Regions from separate parts of the Paenibacillus hunanensis genome, predicted to be linked through region 1. Evidence: riboswitches for the same ligand, from Rfam matches in the RefSeq annotation. Region 1 holds a riboswitch; the other holds the start of a gene.
What was found. A riboswitch is a leader RNA that binds a small molecule or an ion and turns the genes downstream of it on or off. The one in region 1 is predicted to bind S-adenosylmethionine.
Positions count from the first base shown of each region.

Region 1 (3,597 bases):
AAGATTATCTACTTTCTATATTTATCCCTGTGTATCTCGTCTCATTAACTACAATATATACAGGCTGTAATTGGGAACGTTATACAATCGCTACAACGCCTCAAAATGGTTATAAATAGATCAACGATTTGTCACAAACCCGATGGTAGTAATGACGCTAGATTCGCTATAATGAATAGTGACTTCACATGAACGTCACTACTAATTTAATAGCGGGTGATTTTAATTATGGCACGTAAGCCACTGATAACGATTCAGCATTTGAAATGGTTAAGCTATATAACCTGTTTGGCTATGTTTCTCGCAACAATGGGCGGTCTGGTCGTGACCAAGACTGGATCAGGACTGGGCTGTGGGCGCGAATGGCCGCTTTGTCATGGTCAATTCATCCCTGCATATACGATCTCATCCTTGATTGAGTATACGCACCGAATGGTTAGTGGTTTTGCAGGTTTGACAGCACTATTTTCATTCATCGGTTTTATCTTTTTTAACAAAAATAAAGAATTACGTCTTTATGCGGTACTAACTCTAATCTTTGTCGTATTGCAAGCGATTATGGGCGCATTGGCTGTAGTATTTTCTCAGTCCTCAGCAATCATGGCATTGCACTTCGGCTTCTCCATGATCGCTTTCTCCAGCTCCATGCTGATGGCGTTCACAGCACGCAGATTGCATAAATATCAGCGTACACATACCTACGAGAACCAGCCACCTGTTAGCAAAGGCTTCCGTAACCTGACATGGTTCTCAACCATCTTTACGTATATCGTCGTATACACAGGTGCATTCGTAACGCACACCGATTCACGAGGCGGCTGCTCCGGCTTCCCGCTCTGTAACGGTGCCGTTATCCCTGAGCTATCCGGCGGCGTTGGCGTAGCCTTCCTGCACCGCGCAGCAGCACTTGCACTGGTCATCGTGATCGCCATTCTCGGTCACTACGCCTATCGTCACCACCCAAATAACCCGAGTATCCGTAAAATGGGTATCGTTGCTGTCGTATTCATCCTACTGCAATTCGTAAGCGGCGCAGTTAACATCTTCACCATGGACGTGCCAGAAGTCTACTTCTTCGCAACGATGGCACACACTCTGCTCATCCAGTTCCTGTTCGGTATCCTCTGCTACATGAGCCTCCGAACCTGGCAACTAAGCCGCAAATCATACGCCGAATCCAACGTACACCAACAAAAACCCAACAACCCCGGCGTCCCTGTAACTCGTTAATTTAAAAGAGTATAAATGTAAACGAGCCAATATAATAAGCCTTCTCCAAAGCTGTGCTTCGACGTTCTCATGCGCCGAAGTACAGCTTTTTTACAACTCAACATCTCCATACTCAATCTATCCCCATAGACGATTTTACAATCTAGCAACCTAGTAACTTAACAAACTACCTACTTACCCACTCCCCTCTTATAAAGCTGGTTTGTACACCACCCTACCGCTATTGCATGAGCTCTACCCGCACACGCACAGAACGAAGGGAAGGAAATAAGGGGAAAGGACGATTTTGGAGGGGCGGGAATCTACAGTAAATTCCTAATCCGTAGATTCCCGCGGCTCCACTGAGTCCGTCCCCTTATTCCTTCCCGAAGTGGTTGCTGCCAAACAACCACATGCCCCCTCCGTCTACTCCCCCCAGCTTAATCCCAAAATGAACATTTGCAGAAATTAATGAAAAATCCCCATTTTCCACTTTACAAAGATTGTGAAGTTCAATATACTGAGTAAAGATTTTCATTCGATGTTTTCATATTTTCTTATCGAGAGTGGTGGAGGGACTGGCCCGATGAAGCCCGGCAACCGATTTTGAGAATGGCAGCTTGCCTTTTCAAAATGACATGGTGCTAAATCCTACAAAATGACGGCTGTACAGCAATGGAACAGTCTGTGATTTTGGCAGATGAGAAGGCAATATCTTACGGATAGAGAGCCCTTTTCTGCAGAAAATGGGCTCTTTTTGTGTATAAAAAAGAACCGGCTGAAAATAGATTGAACGAAATCGCATGCAGACCGACAACCGGGAGGAGGACCTCAAGCTTGATTCGTCTTGAACATGTAACCAAAGTTTATGGTAAAGGTAAAAATACAACGCCCGCACTGAGCGATCTGGATCTATCCATTGAAAAAGGTGAGATTTTCGGAGTGATCGGACATTCAGGAGCAGGTAAAAGTACACTAATTCGCTGTATTAATCTGCTAGAACGTCCAACATCAGGTCATATCTGGATCGATGGTGTAGATTTGACTAAGCTGGGCAAGGGAGCATTGCAGACGCGCCGCCGCAAGATCGGCATGATCTTTCAGCATTTTAATCTGCTATCATCGGCAACGGTCTACGATAACATTGCTTTCCCACTTCGTCTGGCTAAGACACCAGAAAAGAACATTCGTACTCGGGTTGATGAATTATTGAAGCTCGTTGGACTGGAAGCACATGCACAGAAATATCCAGCCCAGCTGTCTGGTGGACAAAAGCAGCGTGTCGGTATCGCTCGCGCACTATCGAGTGACCCGGATGTACTGCTCTGTGATGAAGCGACATCTGCGCTTGATCCACAGACTACGGATTCCATCTTGAAGCTGCTGCTTGATATTAATCAGCGCTTCAACCTGACGATTGTACTGATCACACACGAGATGAATGTTATTCAAAGCATTTGTGATCGTGTCGCGGTTATTCATCAGGGTGGCATTGTAGAGCAGGGACCTGTCGCTGAGGTGTTTTTGAAGCCGCAGCATCCGATCACACGTGATTTTATCACTCGTGAATCCAGCCATAGTGAGCTGCTAGATGCTGTGCTTGCTGGGCCACACAGTGAATCATCGCTGGCTGTGAAGATTTCCTTCCTCGGCGATAAGACGTATGAATCCATCATGTCACGTACCGTACGTGAGACTGGCGTAGACTTTGCCATCTTGCAGGGAACGATATCCACACTCAAAAGTGTGCCATACGGTCAATTGATCGTACGCTTTGACGGAGCACCAGCTGCCATCCAGCAGACGCTGGACAAGTTGACGGCAAAAGGTCTGAATGTGGAGGTGATGGAATCATGAGTAATTTTGGTGAACTGGATTTTTCCCAGATTGACTGGAATGAATTTGGTACGGCAACGATTGAAACACTACAAATGATCGGTGCCTCTGGATTGTTTACCCTACTGATCGGATTGCCACTCGGTATCATGCTATTTATGACATCGCGCTCGACTTCGCCGGTGCTCAAAGGTGTGTACTCCGTGATCTCAGTCATTGTGAACATCCTGCGCTCGGTGCCCTTCATCATCCTGATCGTAGCCTTGCTGCCGCTGACGGATCTGCTCGTCGGTACAACGATTGGTGTATTAGGAACCATTCCGCCGCTTGTTATTGCCGCTGCGCCGTTCTTTGCACGACTGGTTGAGACTGCATTGCGTGAAGTTGATCGTGGTGTGATCGAGGCGGCGTATGCGATGGGAGCATCCACCGGACAGGTCATTGGTCGCGTACTGCTACGCGAAGCGATGCCGGGTCTGCTGGCAGGCTTGACGGTAACCGTTGTTGCGCTTGTGTCGAATACCGCAATGGCAGGTATGATAGGGGCTGGCG
Region 1 covers NZ_CP139194.1:1,278,914-1,282,510, forward strand. Annotated here, with positions in the region: gene SK066_RS05070 (COX15/CtaA family protein) at 229-1,230, shown strand; SAM riboswitch class I at 1,764-1,916, shown strand; gene SK066_RS05075 (methionine ABC transporter ATP-binding protein) at 2,047-3,066, shown strand; gene SK066_RS05080 (methionine ABC transporter permease) at 3,063-3,597, shown strand, end outside.

Region 2 (3,597 bases), 2.8 Mb from region 1:
ATGATCGCCCTGACCGAACATCGCAAAGATCGTTTGCAGCGCTGCCATACCAGAGCTACAGGCAAAGCCTGCATCGCCCGATTCCAGCTCAGCTACAGATTGCTCCAACACCGCGCGAGTCGGATTCGTCGTCCGAATATAGTCAAAGCCTGTACTTTTACCAAGCTCTGGATGACGGAATGCCGTCGATTGATAAATAGGGAAATTAATAGCTCCTGTTACCGGCTCGTCTACCGATCCGATCTGGGCAAGCCGGCTTTCAATACTAAGCGATGATTCCTGATTCTTTTTGTACGTCATGCGTTACGTCCTCCTCAGATATCCAAATCAACTATCATTTCTAATCATCTCTACCTTATGCAGTATCCAACCCTGAACGCTTGCAGATGATAAACTCTCCATGCTCGTTCTCACATAGCAACCATCCATAATCGTTAGAACAAATATAGTATTCAAAAAAACGACATTCCGCGATTACATGTACCATTTCGTCCAATGTTAAAGCAAGCACATGATGTCGCTCATTATCTTCATCTACGATAAATAGTAGCTTCTGATTCGCCCGCATATCCGAATCGCAGTATTGGCGAACGATATGCTCGATTCCCATATATGACTGATCGTCGTCCGAATGCTGTCTATGCACTACATGTCTCAGTTCAAGCCACCATGCACGAGGTACACCACCCACATACATACTCTCAATGGCTCGAATCACCTCTTCTGTAGCAGGAACTTCATGATCGCGAATATTCCCGGTCAAGCACGCTTCTTCCAGCTCCTGACGCAAACTGCGATGGAGCGAATGCTCTTCGTACGTGTCCATATCAAATCGAATACAGACCTGCCTGAGCTTTTTCCGCTTCCAGATCGTACGGTGTTTCCTGGTAGACGTAATAGTTCAGCCAGTTGGAAAATAGTAGATTGGCATGTGCACGCCATTTGGACGGTGGTGTACGCGTTGGGTCATCGTTTGGAAAATAGTTTTTCGGTACGGCAATATCCATACCTTTAGCAATATCGCGGTCATATTCCCATTTGAGCGACAGCGGATCATATTCCGAGTGCCCCGTAACGAAAATCTGCTTCCCATCCTGCGTAGCTACGATATAGATGCCTGCCTCATCTGATTCAGACAAAATTTCAAGCCCTGGCACATTCTCGATATCCTCGCGGCGCACTTCCGTATGACGGGAATGGGGTGCATAGTACCACTCATCAAACCCACGTAGCAGCGGTACATTGCTCTTATTGAGCGTGTGCGGGAATACGCCGAAGCATTTCTCTGGCAAATCCACCTTTGGAACACCAAAGTGGTGATACAGCCCTGCCTGTGAAGCCCAACAGATATGCATCGTCGACGTCACATTTGTTTTGCTCCAGTCGAAGATTTCCTGAATCTCCTCCCAGTAGTTCACATCCTCGAATTCCATCGTTTCCACCGGTGCGCCTGTGACGATCAGACCATCAAAGCGCAGATGCTTCACTTCAGGGAATGTTTTATAAAAGGTATTCAGGTACTCTGCCGATGTGTTTTTGGAAATGTGCGAGCGAGTATGCAGCAGGTACACATCCACCTGTAGTGGACTGTTACTGAGCAAACGCAGCAGCTGCGTCTCGGTCGTTTCCTTCGTTGGCATCAGGTTGAGCAGAGCGATGCGCAGTGGACGAATGTCCTGCTGGTAGGCACGCGACTCGTCCATTACGAAAATATTTTCTCCGGTCAGAATTTCCTTTGCCGGTAAGCTGTCAGGGATTTTGATTGGCATTGTCATTCACTCCTTATAGATGGTTGGTCATGCAGCGAAAAGCGTGCCCGTATAGTGAAAGGAGGTGCGCAAATACGCAAAAAGACCTTTCTCGATGGAGCTGAGAAAGGTCGTATACGCAAACAAGCTGCGTCTGTATAGCGCCTCTCTCATCTGTCAGCAGATACCAGATACTTCATCGTAGGATGTACCTGTATCTCTGCTAGAATTAGCACCGTACAGTATATGACTGCCGGTTGCCGGGCTTCATAGGGCTAGTCCCTCCGCCTGCTCTTGATAAGATTCGCTGTATTTGATTATGGGGTAAAACAGGAAATACGGAATTACTTATACCATAATTTATACTACTTCCCTACCTATCGTCAAGAGAATGTTCAGCCGATAAAGATGTTATACACGTGTAGATAGGAGCAAATTAGTCAGCAGAATCGCATACAAACACCAAAATTCTTTTTCATTTCATCCACTGTGAGAAAATCACTAATACTAGACTTGAAAGCCTGCTGTCTCCACGGTATACTTAACAAGTATTTGACGTATTTTCATGTTTTTCATAAAACATTGCGTATACGATATCATTCAAAACTGATCATAAAGAGGTGAATTTCAAGATGGAAGGCGACCCGAGGACCAGCTTGCCGCAACGATATACCCAATCACAGGAATGGAACGACAATAGGATACCGGAGGAGCGCGCCATGTTGAAAAGATCATTTTCATATAATAGCGAAGCTTAACAGAAGTGTGTACAATTGCCGTCTCTTTTCCTGCTCATTTTAAAATGAAAAAGGAGTAGAGCATACTATGAAAATTCGGCACGTAAACGCCGGCAATTTCACGCTGGTTGAGGATGTTAACGAAACACTGATTGCACCGGAGGAAGGCTTTTACTGGATTGACGCTGGTCTTGATGATCTGATCCTGCTTCAACCTCTCTTTATGCTACATGATCTGGCGGTTGAGGACATGATGGGCGATGAAGAGCAGCGGCCAAAAATCGAGATTTACGAAAATCACTACTTTATCGTTGTGAACAGTATTCGTTTTGACGATGAAGAGATTTTTTTGCGCGCACTGAACATTTTCCTGGGACGTCATTTTATTATTACGGTGACCAAGCAGAAGATTAGCGAGCTGCGCACGCTTAAGCCGATTTTGTGGGAAGAGGAAGTTAGTCGTCCTGACAAATTCATGTACTTGCTCGTCGATCTGGTGGTCGATAACTACTTTACAGTAGGTGACCGGATTGAGGATCAGATTGAACGGCTTGAGGAAAGTATTCTGATGAGCACGAAAAAATCGCATTTGAACGAAATTATCGGTTTGCGCGGTGAGATTCTGTGGCTCAAGCGTGTACTCGGCCCACAGCGCGAGGTGATCAATACGCTGAACAAAAAGGATCTGCGTCTGATCGATGATCAATTGCAAAAGTATTTTAGTGACGTGTACGAGAATGCGGTCAAAGTATCCGAGATGTTCGATACATTCCGCGATCTGATGGGCAACTTACGAGAAGCCTATCAGTCCAGTATCGCCAACCGTGCCAATGAAATTATGCGCGTGTTTACCGCGATTACGACGATATTCATGCCGCTGACGGTGATTACCGGTATTTATGGGATGAACTTTGAAAATATGCCTGAGCTCAAATGGCATTTTGGCTATCCGATGGTCATTGGTATTATGATCGCGCTCGGTCTGACGATGTTCTTTACGTTCCGTAAAAAGGATTGGATCTGAACAGTTGGAGGTCATTTCTCCCCGGCCTGTTATTCCGATCCAGTTACAAAGACTCGTAAGACAGCTGTGATCCGAAAAATGAATACCT
Region 2 covers NZ_CP139194.1:4,078,308-4,081,904, forward strand. Annotated here, with positions in the region: gene SK066_RS16560 (PLP-dependent transferase) at 1-300, opposite strand, end outside; gene SK066_RS16565 (DUF6756 family protein) at 356-826, opposite strand; gene metA (homoserine O-acetyltransferase MetA) at 828-1,769, opposite strand; SAM riboswitch class I at 1,916-2,052, opposite strand; gene corA (magnesium/cobalt transporter CorA) at 2,574-3,509, shown strand.
Region 2: it holds a riboswitch for S-adenosylmethionine, as region 1 does, so the genes downstream of both, metA (homoserine O-acetyltransferase MetA) here and SK066_RS05075 (methionine ABC transporter ATP-binding protein) in region 1, are expected to answer to the same signal.